DNA from 3 places in the Streptomyces sp. NPDC001828 genome. Region 1 is predicted to be linked to each of the others. Evidence: riboswitches for the same ligand, from Rfam matches in the RefSeq annotation. Region 1 holds a riboswitch; each other region holds the start of a gene.
The links. Region 1 has a riboswitch for thiamine pyrophosphate ahead of thiO (glycine oxidase ThiO). Riboswitches for the same ligand answer to the same signal wherever they lie in the genome.
Positions count from the first base shown of each region.

Region 2: linked by a shared signal. The riboswitch ahead of thiC (phosphomethylpyrimidine synthase ThiC) and the one ahead of thiO (glycine oxidase ThiO) in region 1 are both predicted to bind thiamine pyrophosphate.
Region 3: linked by a shared signal. The riboswitch ahead of ACFYZA_RS18780 (thiamine ABC transporter substrate binding subunit) and the one ahead of thiO (glycine oxidase ThiO) in region 1 are both predicted to bind thiamine pyrophosphate.

Region 1 is NZ_JBIATV010000002.1:953,485-958,576, reverse strand. It holds gene thiE (thiamine phosphate synthase) at 1-241, opposite strand, end outside; gene ACFYZA_RS11260 (Rv2175c family DNA-binding protein) at 347-712, opposite strand; gene ACFYZA_RS11255 (NAD(P)/FAD-dependent oxidoreductase) at 1,015-2,238, opposite strand; TPP riboswitch at 2,358-2,470, shown strand; gene thiO (glycine oxidase ThiO) at 2,468-3,649, shown strand; gene thiS (sulfur carrier protein ThiS) at 3,646-3,846, shown strand; gene ACFYZA_RS11240 (thiazole synthase) at 3,849-4,643, shown strand; gene pknB (Stk1 family PASTA domain-containing Ser/Thr kinase) at 4,744-5,092, shown strand, end outside.
Region 2 is NZ_JBIATV010000007.1:186,321-191,412, reverse strand. It holds gene ACFYZA_RS21150 (DUF5326 family protein) at 1-57, shown strand, start outside; gene ACFYZA_RS21145 (IclR family transcriptional regulator) at 363-1,133, shown strand; gene ACFYZA_RS21140 (SsgA family sporulation/cell division regulator) at 1,236-1,670, shown strand; gene ACFYZA_RS21135 (YibE/F family protein) at 1,675-3,018, opposite strand; TPP riboswitch at 3,090-3,224, shown strand; gene thiC (phosphomethylpyrimidine synthase ThiC) at 3,217-4,995, shown strand; gene ACFYZA_RS21125 (hypothetical protein) at 5,061-5,092, opposite strand, start outside.
Region 3 is NZ_JBIATV010000006.1:77,067-82,158, reverse strand. It holds gene ACFYZA_RS18790 (phosphatidate cytidylyltransferase) at 1-983, shown strand, start outside; gene rlmN (23S rRNA (adenine(2503)-C(2))-methyltransferase RlmN) at 1,074-2,180, shown strand; TPP riboswitch at 2,272-2,390, shown strand; gene ACFYZA_RS18780 (thiamine ABC transporter substrate binding subunit) at 2,473-3,570, shown strand; gene ACFYZA_RS18775 (ABC transporter permease) at 3,648-5,092, shown strand, end outside.

The DNA.
Region 1 (5,092 bases):
GCGCCACGTCGGCCCGGTCGTTGACCGCGAGCAGCTTGCCGTGCCGGCGGCAGGCGTCCGCCAGGACGGCCAGGTGTTCCAGTTCCTCGGCGGCCTCCATGCCCTTGTCGCGCAGCTGCACGATGTCCACGCCGGACGCCAGCACGGCGTCGAGGAAGGCGGGCAGATCGCCCTGGCGCTTGCGCGCGTCGGTGCACAGGTAGAGCCGGGCGTCGGCGAGCTGCTCACGGGCCGTGGGCATGGAAGGTCCCCCGTTGTGTTCGTCTTCGGCCGGGCCGCGCGGTGTACGGCCGGGTGGACCGGACCGTACACCGCGCGGCTTTCGGCACTGTCGGGTGGGCTCGGCTCAGAGGGCGAGCGCCTGGGCGCGGCGCTTCACCTCCGTGCCGCGATTCTCGCTGAGGGCCTCGGCGGGGGTGCCGGGCAGCGACGGGTCCGGAGTGAAGAGCCACTCCAGCATCTCCTCGTCGGAGAAGCCGTCGTCCCTCAGCAGGGTCAGCGTCCCGGCCAGGCCCTTGACCACCTTGTCGGTGTCGATGAAGGCGGCGGGCACCTGGAGCGCCCTGTTCTCACCGCGGCGTACGGCGATGAGCTGGCCCTCCTTGACCAGCTGCCGTACGCGCGTCACCTCCACGTCCAGCATCTCCGCGATGTCGGGGAGGTAGAGCCAGGCGGGGACGAGAGCATCAATCTTTGCGTCAATCTCGGTCACGGTCCAAGCGTGCCACCTCGCACGGGCACTCGGTACCGGGGTGGTCCCTCGGGGGCTGTGCCCCCGGGCCCCTTCCTGGGGGCGGCGCCCCCAGGCCCCCTCTCGGGGCCGCGCCCCGGCCCCCTTCTGGGGGCGCTGCCCCCGGGCCCCCGCTCCTCAAGCGCCGGAGGGGCTTCATTCGGTTCTGGTGCGGACCGTGCTCGCTTCTCGCGCAGTTCCCCGCGCCCCCAACCTCCTTTCTGCTGCGGACCGTGCTCGCTTCTCGCGCAGTTCCCCGCGCCCCTGTAGGTGACCCGGCGGCCCTACGCCAGCGTCGTCGACTTCAGCGGGATCGACGGGTCCGCCAGCTTCGAGCGGTCCACCAAGGTGCCCGCGTCGATCAGTTTGCGGCCCTGGGCCAGGTCGCGGGGGCGGCCCACTGCCAGGACCGCCACCAGGGCGCCGTCCCTGAGCCAGCACACGGACCAGGGGGTCGAGGACGGGTCGCCCCGGTGGATCAGTTCGTCGGTGTCGGTGTGGTGGCCCGCGTACTGGACGAAGCGGCCGAACTGCTCGGACCAGAAGTACGGGACCGGGTCGTAGTCCGTGGGGGCCTCGCCCACGATGTCGGCGGCGACCGTGCGCGGGCCCTGAAGCGCGTTGTCCCAGTGGTGCACCAGCAGGCGCTCGCCGAAGCGGGCCGAGGGGAACGAGGCGCAGTCGCCCACCGCGTACACGTCGGGCAGCGAGGTGCGAAGCCGGGCGTCCGCCGTGACCGCGCCCTCCGGGCCGAGCGCGATGTCGGAGCCGGTCAGCCAGTCGGTCGAGGGGCGGGCGCCGATGCCGATGACGACCGCGTCGGCCGGCAGCCGGCGCCCGTCGGCGAGCAGCACCTCGCCCGGCACGACCGCCTGGACGCGGGCGCCGGTGAGGAGCTCGGCGCCGGACTCGGCGTACCAGCCGGTCATGGGGGCGGCGACCTCGGCGGGGAGCACCCCGGCCAGCGGGCGGTCGGCGGCCTCCACCACGGTGACCTCGCAGCCCGCGTCGCGCGCGGCCGTCGCGAACTCCGCGCCGATCCATCCGGCGCCCACCACCACGATCCGGTGCCGCTGGTCGAGGACCGGGCGCAGCCGGCGCGCGTCGTCGAGGGTGCGCAGGAGGTGGACGCCGGGCACCCCCTGGCTGCCGGGCAGGGTGAGCGGTTCGGCGCCGGTGGCGATGACGAGGGTGTCGTAGCCGACCTCGCCCGCCTCGGTCACCACCCGGTGCTCGTCGGGGCGCACCCCGGTGACTTCGAGGCCGAGGCGCAGGTCCACGCCGAGTGCCTCGAAGTCCACCTCGAAGGCCGAACCCTCGGCCTTGCCGAGCAGGACGGCCTTGGACAGCGGGGGGCGGTCGTAGGGCTGGTGGGGTTCGGCGCCGATGAGGGTGATGGCTCCGGTGAAGCCCTGTTCGCGCAGGGCCACCGCGGTCTGTACGCCGGCCATGCCCGCGCCGACGACGACCACGTGCCGCGCTTCGGATTGCGTCTGCTGTTCGCTCACCCGATCACCATAAGCAGCTGACTATTTGTCAGGTAAGGGGCCGGACCCCGCCGGACCCCCCTCGGGCACCCGGACGCTCCCTTACTGCGCGCTGGGGGCTCGGGCTATGGTGGCAGGCGTAAAGCACTCGCGGGAGCCCGGACGCACCGGGCTGAGAGGGAGGCTGGGCGGCCTCCGACCGTACGAACCTGATCCGGGTCATGCCGGCGAAGGGAGGGGCTGGACGCCCATGCGTTCTTCACACAACGGGCCCGGGAACGGGTCCGACGTCCTCGTGGTCGGGGGCGGCATCATCGGGCTCGTCACCGCCTGGCGGGCCGCCCAGCGCGGCCTGGCGGTCACGCTCGTCGACCCCGAGCCGGGCGGCGGGGCCGCCCAGGTCGCGGCCGGGATGCTCGCCGCCGTCACCGAACTCCACTACGGCGAGCAGACGCTGCTCGCCCTGAACGTCGAGTCCGCCCGGCGCTATCCGGCCTTCGCGGCCGAGCTGAGCGAGGTCACGGGCCTCGACACCGGCTACCGCGCCTGCGGCACCCTGGCCGTGGCGCTCGACTCCGACGACCGCGCCCATCTGCGCGATCTGCACGCCCTCCAGGCCGGCTGCGGCCTGGAGTCGGAGTGGCTCTCCGGGCGGGACTGCCGTCGCCTGGAGCCCATGCTCGCGCCCGGCGTGCGCGGCGGGCTCCGCGTGGACGGCGACCACCAGGTCGACCCGCGCCGCCTGGCCAAGGCCCTGGTCGCCGCCTGCACGCGGGCCGGGGTGCGCTTCGCGCACGGCTGGGCCGAGCGGCTCTCGGTGGTACGGGAGCGGGCGGCGGGAGTCGTCCTCGCGGACGGCACCGAGCTCGCGGCCGACCAGGTGGTGATTGCCGCGGGCAGCCTCAGCGGGCGTCTCGCGGGCGTACCGGACGAGCTGCTTCCGCCGGTGCGTCCGGTGAAGGGCCAGGTGCTGCGGCTCACCGTGCCGCCCGCCTACGCGCCGTTCCTGTCCCGGACCGTGCGGGCGGTGGTGCGGGGCAGCGACGTCTATCTCGTACCGCGCGAGAACGGCGAGCTGGTCGTCGGCGCCACCAGCGAGGAGCTCGGCTGGGACACCACGGTCACCGCCGGAGGGGTCTACCAACTGCTGCGCGACGCGCACGAGTTGGTGCCGGGGATCACCGAGCTGCCGCTCACCGAGACCCGCGCCGGGCTTCGTCCCGCCTCCCCCGACAACGCGCCGCTGCTCGGCCCGACCGCGCTGCCCGGGCTGCTGCTCGCCACCGGGCACTACCGCAACGGCGTGCTGCTCACCCCGGTCACCGGCGATGTCATGGCGCACACCCTGACCACCGGTCAACTGCCGGACGAGGCGCGCCCGTTCACCCCCCGACGCTTCACCTCCGCACCCTGGGAGCTGACGACCGCATGACCATCTCCGTCAACGGCGAGCCCCGCGCGCTCGCCTCCGGGACCACCCTCGACGCTCTCGTCGCCGCCCTCGCGCCGTCCCGGTCCGGGGTCGCCGCCGCCGTCAACGAGGCGGTCGTGCCGCGCAGCGCCTGGCCGACGACCACGCTCGACGACGGCGACCGCGTCGAGGTCCTCACCGCCGTGCAGGGGGGCTGACCATGGCCGACGACCTGCTGACCATCGCCGACACCACCTTCGAATCCCGCCTGATCATGGGCACCGGCGGGGCGCCGAGCCTCGACGTCATGGAACGGTCGCTCGCGGTGTCCGGCACCGAGCTGACCACGGTCGCGATGCGCCGCCTCGACCCGCGCGTGCAGGGCTCGGTGCTCTCCGTCCTCGACCGGCTCGGCATCCGGGTGCTGCCCAACACGGCGGGCTGCTTCACCGCGGGCGAGGCCGTGCTCACCGCGCGCCTCGCCCGCGAGGCGCTCGGCACGCACTGGGTGAAGCTGGAGGTCATCGCGGACGAGCGCACCCTGCTGCCCGACCCCATCGAACTCCTCGACGCCGCCGAGGTGTTGGTCGACGACGGGTTCACCGTGCTGCCGTACACCAACGACGACCCGGTCCTCGCGCGCAAGCTGGAGGACGTGGGATGCGCGGCGATCATGCCGCTCGGCTCCCCCATCGGCTCCGGGCTCGGCATCCGCAACCCGCACAACTTCGAGCTGATCGTGGACCGGGCGAACGTCCCGGTGATCCTCGACGCGGGCGCCGGCACCGCATCCGACGTGGCGCTCGCGATGGAGCTCGGCTGCGCCGCGGTGATGCTGGCCTCGGCGGTGACCCGGGCCCAGGAGCCGGTCCTGATGGCCGAGGCGATGCGGCACGCGGTGGAGGCGGGCCGGCTCGCCCACCGCGCGGGCCGCATCCCGCGCCGCCACTTCGCCGAGGCGTCCTCGGCGATGGCGGGGCGGGCGGTGCTCGACCCGGAGCGGCCCGCGTTCTAGCCGTGTTCCGGGGAGTTCCTCGTCACAGCTCGGCTTCAGTACGGCCCCCGGAACGCCCGCGGCGTGAAGGGGGCCGAGCGGCGCTCGTAAACTCTCCCCCGTGGATACGACCCTTCATGACCCCCTCGTCGGGCAGGTGCTCGACGGCCGCTACCGCGTCGACGCGCGCATCGCCGTCGGCGGTATGGCCACGGTCTACCGGGCCGTCGACACCCGCCTCGACCGCGTGCTCGCCCTCAAGGTGATGCACCCGGGCCTCGCCGCCGACGCCTCCTTCGTCGAGCGCTTCATCCGGGAGGCCAAGTCGGTCGCCCGGCTCGCGCACCCCAATGTGGTCGGCGTCTTCGACCAGGGGGCCCAGGACCAGTACGTGTACCTGGCGATGGAGTACATCGCGGGCTGCACCCTGCGCGATGTGCTGCGCGAGCGCGGCGCGCTCCAGCCGCGCG
Region 2 (5,092 bases), on a different contig from region 1:
ATCTACGTGGTGCGGAGGTTCATGTCCTCCTCGTCCTCCTCGCGCGGCGACTGGTAGCCGAGCCCGGGCGGAACGAGGACTTCCGCCCGGAGTCGGTGCCGGCCCCGGACCGGTGGGCAGCGCCTTGTCCAGGGCGTACGGGGATTAGCCCGGCCGGGGGAACGGACCCGGCGAAACCCCTTCCCCGCCAGGGGCGGCCATTAGAGTGGCGGGTCTCTGCCGCCCCCTGGGAACCACGGGCTCTGACCGGTTCCGACCTCCGGTCCGACCGGTCCGTACCGCCTCTCCGGGCGTGCGGCGGCCGCGCGGGGGTGGCCCCCGCGGGCGGGCGCGTTGCCCGTCGGCACGCCTGGGGGTGACCTGTGGCCACGGCTTCGAATGCCGCCGTCCCTACCCTGATCGGCTCGGTCCAGCGGGCCCTTCGCCTGCTGGAGGCTGTCGGGTCCCATCGGGACGGCGCCCCTGCCAAACAGCTGGCGCGCGAGGCGGGGCTGCCGCTGCCGACCGCGTACCACCTGCTGCGGACCCTGACTCACGAGGGCTATCTGCGGCGCGAGAACGGGGTGTTCGTGTTCGGACCGGCGGCCGAGCGGCTGGCCGACGGCGGAGCACTGCAGAATCGTCGCAGCAAGATCGCCGACTCCCTGGTGCGCTGGCGGGACTCCATCGGGGTGCCCGTCTACTTCGCCGTCTATCGCGAGGGCGAGATCGAGATCGCCGGGGTCGCCGACACCCCCGCCGCGCCCGCCGTCGAGGAGTGGGCCGACTTCCGCGAGACCGGGCATGCCCACGCGATCGGCCAGTGCCTGCTCAGCCAGCTCGACGAGCGCACCCGCGAGGACTACCTGGACCGGCATCCGGTCGAGGCCATCACGCCCTTCACCGTGCGGGACCGCCGCAGCCTTCTGGAGCGGCTGGCGGCTACGGAGCGTATGCAACCCGTGATCGAACGGCAGGAGTACGCGCTGGGTACGGTCTGCGCGGCGATCCCCATCACGGCTGGTTCCAGTGCCGCCACCATGGCCATTTCCGTACCCCTTCACCAGGAAGAACGCCTGATTCCGGCCATCGAGCAGCTACGTGGGGAAGTGGGCGGCCTGTTCAGTTCCCTGGCGCTCTCTATCAGTATCTGAAATATCACTCCTTGTGATCTGTTTGGGCTTCCAGCACGATTACGTCAAGAGGGCCATGCGGGATCATTCCTGGCCAGTTCCGGCTAGAGCGGGGTACGTGCGGTGCGTGAATCGGTTCAGGCAGAAGTGATGATGAGCTTCCTCGTCTCCGAGGAGCTTTCCTTCCGGATCCCGGTGGAGCTGAAGTACGAGGCGACGGACCCCTATGCGGTGCGCATGACCTTCCACCTTCCCGGCGACGCGCCTGTGACCTGGGCTTTCGGTCGGGAGTTGCTGCTCGACGGCATCAACGGGGCGACCGGGGACGGCGATGTGAGGATCGAGCCCACTGAGCCCGAGGAGCTCTCGGACGTACGCATCCGGCTCCAAGTGGGTGCCGATGCCGCCCTGTTCCGGGCGGGTGCGGCGCCGCTCGTCGCCTTCCTCGACCGCACCGACAAGCTCGTACCGCTGGGTCAGGAGTGGACGCTCGGAGACTTCGACGAACACCTGGAGGACGCGCTCGGGCGCATCCTCGCCGAGGAGAACGCGGGCTGATCCCCTACTTCTTGCGGCGGTGGCCGCCTCCGCCGCGAGTTGCGCCCACGCGCGGCGCGGTGGCCGCCGGCCCCGGCCGGTCGGCGGAGACCACCAGGGCGGCGAGCGCCGTGGTCAGCGGCACCGAGGCGACGAGGCCGATCGAGCCGACCAGGGTGCGGACGATCTCCTCGGCGACGAGCTCGCTGTTGGCCACCGTGCCCACGCTGCTCTGGGCGATCGAGAACAGCAGCAGCAGGGGCAGGGCGGCGCCCGCGTAGGCGAGCACCAGGGTGTTGACCACCGACGCGATGTGGTCGCGGCCGATCCGGATGCCCGCCCGGTACAGGCCGCGCGGGCCCATGGTCGGGTTCGCCTCGTGCAGTTCCCACACCGCCGACGTCTGCGTGACCGTCACGTCGTCGAGCACGCCGAGCGAGCCGATGATGACGCCGGCGAGCAGCAGCCCTGACATGTCGATGTTCGGGTAGAGGCCGTGGATCAGACCCGTGTTGTCGTCGGTGTTGCCGGTGAGCGAGGCCCAGCCGATGAAGAGCGAGCCGAGCAGCCCGATCAGCATCAGCGAGACCAGGGTGCCGAGGACGGCGACGGAGGTGCGCGCGGACAGGCCGTGGCACATGTAGAGCGCGATCAGCATGATGGCGCTCGCCCCGACCACCGCTACCAGCAGCGGATTGGAGCCCTGCAACACCGCCGGAAGGATGAACAGGGTCAGCACGGCGAAGGAGACCACCAGGGCGACCAGCGCCATCACCCCGCGCAGCCGTCCGACGGCCACCACCGCGAGCGCGAAGATCCCGGCGAGCAGCGCCATCGGGAACCGGCGGTTCACATCGGTCACCGAATACTGCAGGTCGTGGGGTGCGTCGGGGGCGTACGCGACGATCACGCCCTGGCCCGTGTGCAGCTGGCGCGGGGAGTCGGGCTGGACGATCTCGGTGAAGGTGCGACCCTTCTCCTTGCCCGAGGTGACCTCGACCGTGGCCTTCTTGCACAGGCGCTGTTCGGCGGTCCTGGCCCGCTGGCTCTCGGCGGTGGAGGTGTCACCGTTCGACGGAGCCTGACCGGCGTTGACCGTTTTGCAGTCGACTTCGTCGACTTTGATGACCTTGGCCTGCTGCGTCTGACGGTCGAAGCCGACACCGGTGCGCTGGTGCGGCGGGGCGCCCCCTGGCCAGAGCACCACGAGACCCACAAGTACCGCTGTGGAGAAGGGAATCAGCACGGCGGCGATGACCTTGCGGAGGTGCTTGGAGACGGGGGCGGCGGGCCCGTGCGCGTGGGAGTGGCCGTGCCCGTGGCCGTTTCCGCCGTGCTGGTGCGGAGAGTGCGGTTCTGGTGAGGTCACCGCACGATCATCGCAAGAACAGAGGGGGCCCTCTGTTCAGCGCGCCAGTGATGACGCTAGCGTGGTGACACCTTTGCACACGCGGGAGCTCGGAGCACCGGGCTGAGAGGGCGCTGAAAACCGTACGAACCGTACGGAAGAGGCTGCGCCGACCGCCGAACCTGTTACCGGGTAATGCCGGCGTAGGGAGTAGGTCTCATGACCATTCAGGACGCACGCACGCCTGCCTCCAGCACAGCGGAGAGCGGGAAGTCCATCGGCTGGCACAAGGGGTACGTGGAGGGATCGCGCCCCGATCTCAAGGTGCCGGTCCGTCAGGTGCACCTCACCAACGGCAAGGCCGTGACGCTGTACGACACCTCGGGCCCGTACACCGACCCGGGCGTCGAGACCGACGTCCGCCGAGGTCTCGCCCCGCTCCGCGAGAACTGGATCATCGGGCGCGGCGACACCGAGGAGTACGCGGGCCGGCCGGTCCGCCCCGAGGACGACGGCATCAAGCACACCTCGCCGCGCGGCGGGCTCAAGAACCTCGACGCGGTCTTCCCCGGCCGCCCGCGCCAGCCCCGCCGGGGCCGTGGCGGCCAGGCCGTCACCCAGCTCGCGTACGCCCGCCGGGGCGAGATCACCCCGGAGATGGAGTACGTCGCGATCCGCGAGAACGTCTCTCCCGAGGTCGTCCGCGAGGAGATCGCGGCGGGCCGCGCCGTGCTGCCCGCCAACATCAACCACCCCGAGATCGAGCCGATGATCATCGGCAAGCGGTTCCTGGTGAAGGTCAACGCCAACATCGGGAACTCCGCGGTCACCTCCTCCATTGAGGAAGAGGTCGACAAGATGACGTGGGCCACGCAATGGGGCGCGGACACGGTCATGGACCTCTCCACGGGCCGCAACATCCACACCACCCGCGAGTGGGTGCTGCGCAACTCCCCCGTCCCCATCGGCACGGTGCCGCTCTACCAGGCGCTGGAGAAGGTCGACGGCCGTGCCGAGGAGCTGACCTGGGACATCTACAAGGACACGGTCATCGAGCAGGCCGAACAGGGCGTCGACTACATGACGGTCCACGCCGGCGTGCTGCTGCGCTACGTTCCGCTGACCGCCCGCCGCAAGACCGGCATCGTCTCGCGCGGCGGCTCGATCATGGCGGCCTGGTGCCTGGCGCACCACAAGGAGTCCTTCCTGTACGAGAACTTCGAGGAGCTCTGCGAGATCCTCGCGGCCTACGACGTGACGTACTCGCTGGGCGACGGCCTGCGGCCCGGCTCCATCGCGGACGCCAACGACGAGGCGCAGTTCGCCGAGTTGCGCACGCTCGGGGAACTCAACACGATCGCCAAGCGTCACAACGTACAGACGATGATCGAGGGCCCGGGACACGTCCCGATGCACAAGATCAAGGAGAACATCGATCTGCAGCAGGAGATCTGCGAAGAGGCCCCGTTCTACACCCTGGGGCCGCTGACCACCGATGTGGCGCCCGCCTACGACCACATCACCTCCGGCATCGGTGCGGCGATGATCGCCTGGTGGGGCACCGCGATGCTCTGCTACGTCACGCCCAAGGAGCACCTCGGCCTGCCCAACCGTGACGACGTGAAGACCGGCGTCATCACGTACAAGATCGCCGCCCACGCGGCGGACCTGGCCAAGGGGCACCCGGGCGCGCAGGAGTGGGACGACGCGCTCTCGGACGCCCGGTTCGAGTTCCGCTGGGAGGACCAGTTCAACCTGGCCCTCGACCCGGACACCGCCCGGGAGTTCCACGACGAGACGCTGCCCGCGGAGCCGGCCAAGACCGCGCACTTCTGCTCGATGTGCGGTCCGAAGTTCTGCTCGATGAAGATCTCCCAGGACATCCGGCGCGAGCACGGCGGCGACCTGAAGTCCGACGAGATCGAGGCCGGAATGGCGGAGAAGTCCAAGGAGTTCGCGGACGCGGGCAACCGGGTCTACCTGCCGATCGCCGACTGAGGCGATGCGGCCCTCGCGCTGCCCCGGGAGCGGACCGCTCCCGGGCGCGGCGTGCGCCCGCCGGATCAGTCCGGCTGGTGCTCGGGTCCGCCGAAGT
Region 3 (5,092 bases), on a different contig from region 1:
GGACACAGCCGATGCCCGTCGTGCCCGACACCGGCAGAGGCGCCGAAGACCGCGAACGTGATCTGGGGGCCGCTCTGCCGGGCGGCCCTGACTTCCGCGACGAGACGCCGCAGGAGCCCATGGCAAGCCCTCCGCCCGTGCCGCCCGTGCCCGCCCAGCCGGAGAAGAAGAAGGCGGGCCGCGACCTGCGGTCCGCGATAGGGGTCGGTGTCGGCCTCGGCGCGGTCGTCCTCGCGTCGCTGTTCATCGTGAAGGCCGTCTTCGTGGGGGTCGTCGCGGTCGCCGTGGTCGTCGGACTGTGGGAGCTGACCAGTCGCCTCCAGGAACGCAAGCAGATCAAGGCGCCCCTGGTGCCGCTCGCCGTCGGCGGCGCGGCGATGGTCGTCGCCGGGTACGTCAGCGGCGCCGAGGGCGCGTGGGTGGCGATGGCGCTCACCTCGCTCGCGGTGCTCGTGTGGCGGATGACCGAGCCGCCCGAGAACTACCTGCGGGACGTCACCGCGGGCGTCTTCGCCGCGTTCTACGTGCCGTTCCTCGCCACGTTCGTGGCGATGCTGCTCACCGCGGACGACGGCCCCTGGCGGGTGCTCACCTTCCTGCTCCTGACCGTGGTCAGCGACACGGGCGCGTACGCGATCGGCTGGCGCTTCGGCAAGCACAAGCTGGCGCCGCGCATCAGCCCCGGAAAGACCCGCGAGGGCCTGTTCGGCGCGGTGTCCTTCGCGATGGTCGCGGGCGCCCTGTGCATGGAGTTCCTGATCGACGACGGCACCTGGTGGCAGGGCCTGCTGCTCGGCCTCGCGGTCGCCGCCAGCGCCACCCTCGGCGACCTCGGCGAGTCGATGATCAAGCGGGACCTCGGCATCAAGGACATGGGCACCCTGCTGCCCGGCCACGGCGGCATCATGGACCGCCTCGACTCCCTGCTGCCCACGGCTCCAGTGGTGTGGCTGCTGTTGGCGGTGTTCGTAGGAACTGGCTGACCTGCGTTTTCTTATCGCTTTGAACGGTGAGGGCTCCTCGTCCACAGGACGGCGAGCCCTTTTCCGTACGTCTGAGACACTTGAGGAACCATGCCCAAGCCCGGAGAACTCACTTTCGTCGCCCCCCGCGGAGCCAAGAAGCCGCCGCGGCACCTCGCCGACCTCTCGCCCGCCGAGCGCAAGGAAGCCGTCGCCGCGATCGGCGAGAAGCCGTTCCGCGCCAAGCAGCTCTCGCAGCACTACTTCGCGCGGTACGCCCACGACCCGGCGGAGTGGACCGACATCCCGCTCGCCGCGCGCGGCCGGCTCCAGGAGGAGCTGCTGCCCGACCTCATGTCCGTCGTGCGGCACATCTCCTGCGACGACGACACCACCCGCAAGACGCTGTGGAAGCTGCACGACGGGACCCTCGTCGAGTCCGTCCTGATGCGCTACCCGGACCGGGTGACGATGTGCATCTCCTCGCAGGCCGGCTGCGGTATGAACTGCCCGTTCTGTGCCACCGGCCAGGCGGGCCTGGACCGCAACCTGTCGACCGCCGAGATCGTGCACCAGATCGTCGACGGCATGCGCGCGCTGCGCGACGGCGAGGTGCCGGGCGGCCCGGCACGCCTGTCCAACATCGTCTTCATGGGCATGGGCGAGCCGCTCGCCAACTACAAGCGGGTCGTCGGCGCGATCCGCCGCCTCACCGACCCCGAGCCGGACGGCCTCGGCCTGTCCCAGCGCGGTATCACCGTCTCCACCGTGGGCCTGGTGCCGGCCATGCACCGCTTCGCCGACGAGGGCTTCAAGTGCCGCCTCGCGGTGAGCCTGCACGCCCCTGACGACGAGCTGCGCGACACCCTCGTCCCGGTCAACACCCGCTGGAAGGTCCGCGAGGTCCTCGACGCCGCGTGGGAGTACGCCGAGAAGTCCGGGCGCCGCATCTCCATCGAGTACGCCCTCATCCGCGACATCAACGACCAGGCGTGGCGCGGCGATCTGCTCGGCCGGCTCCTCAAGGGCAAGCGGGTCCACGTCAACCTGATCCCGCTGAACCCGACGCCGGGCTCCAAGTGGACGGCCTCGCGGCCCGAGGACGAGAAGGCGTTCGTCGAGGCCATCGCGGCCCACGGCGTGCCCGTCACCGTCCGCGACACCCGCGGCCAGGAGATCGACGGGGCCTGCGGGCAGCTCGCCGCCTCCGAGCGGTAGTCCCGAGCGGGCCCGGCAGCGCCGCAGTCCGAAGGGCAGAACGGTCGGGGCCATGTCAGGGGCCCCGTGTAACCTGGCTGGAAACATCTGCATATTCCGACAGGGGAGCGCCACAGCGCTGAGAGTGCGGTACCCGCAAGGGATACGGACCGCAGACCCTCTGAACCTTGCCCCGGTCATTCGGGGTAGGAAGTTCGGCGATTACTCAAGCTGTTGCGCCCTGCCCGCACGACCTCGTGTCGTGCGGGCAGGGCCGCGTCTCTTCCTGGTCATCTCCAGGAGGAATGAAGAAATGCGCAGTACCAAGAGGCTCGCGGCCGGCGCTCTCGCCGCCGCCCTCGGGGTCACCACGCTGGCGGCCTGCGGCGGCTCGGACGGCAAGGCGTCCGGCTCGGCCAGTGGGTCCGGCGGCAAGACCGTGACGCTCGTCAGCCACGACTCGTTCAACGCCTCCGACCCGGTGCTCAAGGCGTTCACCGCCGAGACCGGATACACCGTCAAGGTCCTCAAGAGCGGGGACGCGGGCGCCGCCCTCAACCAGGAGATCCTCACCAAGGGCTCTCCGCGCGGCGACGTGTTCTTCGGCGTCGACAACACCCTGCTCTCGCGCGCCCTCGACAACGGCATCTTCACCCCGTACGAGGCCAAGGGCCTGGACCGGGTGCCCGCCGACGTCCAGCTGGACAAGGACAAGCACCGGGTCACGCCCATCGACACCGGCGACATCTGCGTCAACTACGACAAGAAGTACTTCGCGGACAAGAAGCTCAGCCCCCCGCAATCCTTCGACGACCTGATCAAGCCCGAGTACAAGGACCTGCTCGTCACGGAGAACGTGGCGACCTCGTCCCCGGGGCTCGGCTTCATGCTCGGCTCGGTCGCCAAGTACGGCGACGACGGCTGGCAGGACTACTGGAAGAAGCTGAAGGCCAACGGCGTCAAGGTCGTCGACGGCTGGGAGCAGGCCTACAACACGGACTTCTCCGGCTCGGCCGGCGGCAAGAAGGCCGAGGGCGACCGCCCGCTGGTCGTCTCCTACGCCTCCAGCCCGCCCGCCGAGGTGATCTACGCCGACCCGAAGCCGGCCGAAGCCCCCACCGGCGTCGCCACCGGCACCTGCTTCCGCCAGACCGAGTTCGCGGGCCTGCTCAAGGGCGCCAAGAACGAGACCGGCGGCAAGGCGCTCCTCGACTTCCTGATCTCCAAGAAGTTCCAGGAGGACATGCCGCTCCAGATGTTCGTGGACCCGGTCGCCAAGGACGCGGCGCTGCCCGCGGAGTTCACCAAGTTCGGCACGAAGATCACGGAGTCGACGACCGTCGCCCCCGACAAGATCGCCAAGAACCGTGACCAGTGGGTCAAGACGTGGTCCTCGCTCGTCCTGAAGTAGAACGCCCCCCGGGCCGAGCGCGGGCAAACGCGGCGCGGCGCGGTGCGCTGCGCCGCGGCGGCGTGCGGTTCGGCCTCATGGCACTGCCGCTCGCGTTCTTCGCGCTGTTCTTCGCCTGGCCCGTGGCCGCCATCGTCGGCCGCGGGCTCAAGGCGGACGGCGCCTGGCAGTTCGGCCGGATCACCGAGGTGCTCGCCGACCCGGACATCGCGCACGTCCTGTGGTTCACCACCTGGCAGGCGCTCGCCTCCACCGCGCTCACCCTCGTGATCGCGCTGCCCGGCGCCTATGTCTTCGCCCGCCTCGACTTCCCCGGCAAACAGCTCCTGCGGGCCGCGGTCACCGTGCCGTTCGTGCTGCCGACCGTCGTCGTGGGCACCGCGTTCCTGGCTCTGCTCGGCCGTGGCGGGCTGCTCGACCAGCTGTGGGGCGTACGCCTGGACACCACGGTGTGGGCGATCCTGCTCGCGCACGTCTTCTTCAACTACGCGGTCGTCGTACGCACCGTCGGCGGCCTGTGGTCCCAGCTGGATCCGCGCCAGGAGGAAGCGGCCCGCGTCCTCGGCGCGTCCCGCCTCGCGGCCTGGCGCAAGGTCACGCTGCCCGCGCTCGGCCCCGCCGTCGCCGCGGCCGCCCTCATGGTCTTCCTCTTCACCTTCACCTCCTTCGGCGTCGTGCAGATCCTGGGCGGCCCCACCTTCTCCACCCTCGAAGTGGAGATCTACCGCCAGACCGCCGAACTCCTCGACCTGCCGACCGCGGCCGTCCTGACGATCGTGCAGTTCGCGGCGGTCGGTCTGATCCTCGCCGTGCACGCCTGGACGGTGCGCCGCCGCGAGAGCGCCCTCAGACTCGTCGACCCCGCCCAGACCGCACGACGGCCGCGCGGCGCCGCCCAGCGCACCCTGCTCGCCTCGGTCCTCGTGGTCGTCGCGCTGCTGATCCTGCTGCCCTTGGGCGTCCTGATCCAGCGCTCCCTCGACACCCCCGACGGCTACGGATTCGGCTACTACCGGGCGCTCCAGGCCGCCGGTGACAACGGCAGCTTCCTGGTGCCGCCCATCGAGGCGATCGGGAACTCGCTCCAGTACGCGCTCGCCGCCACCGCCATCGCGCTCGTCGTCGGCGGACTCGCGGCGGCCGCCCTCGCCCGGCGCGGCACCGGCCGCCTCATGCGCAGCTTCGACGCGCTCCTGATGCTGCCGCTCGGCGTCTCCGCCGTGACCGTCGGCTTCGGCTTCCTGATCACCCTCGACAAACCGCCGCTGGACCTCAGGACCTCCTGGATCCTGGTGCCGCTCGCCCAGGCACTCGTGGGCACGCCCTTCGTCGTACGGATCATGCTGCCGGTGCTGCGCGCGGTGGACGGACGGCTGCGCGAGGCGGCGGCCGTGCTAGGCGCGTCCCCGCTGCGGGCCTGGCGCGAGGTGGACCTGCCGCTGGTGCGCCGGGCACTCCTGGTCGCGGCGGGCTTCGCGTTCGCGGTCTCGCTCGGCGAGTTCGGGGCGACCGTCTTCATCGC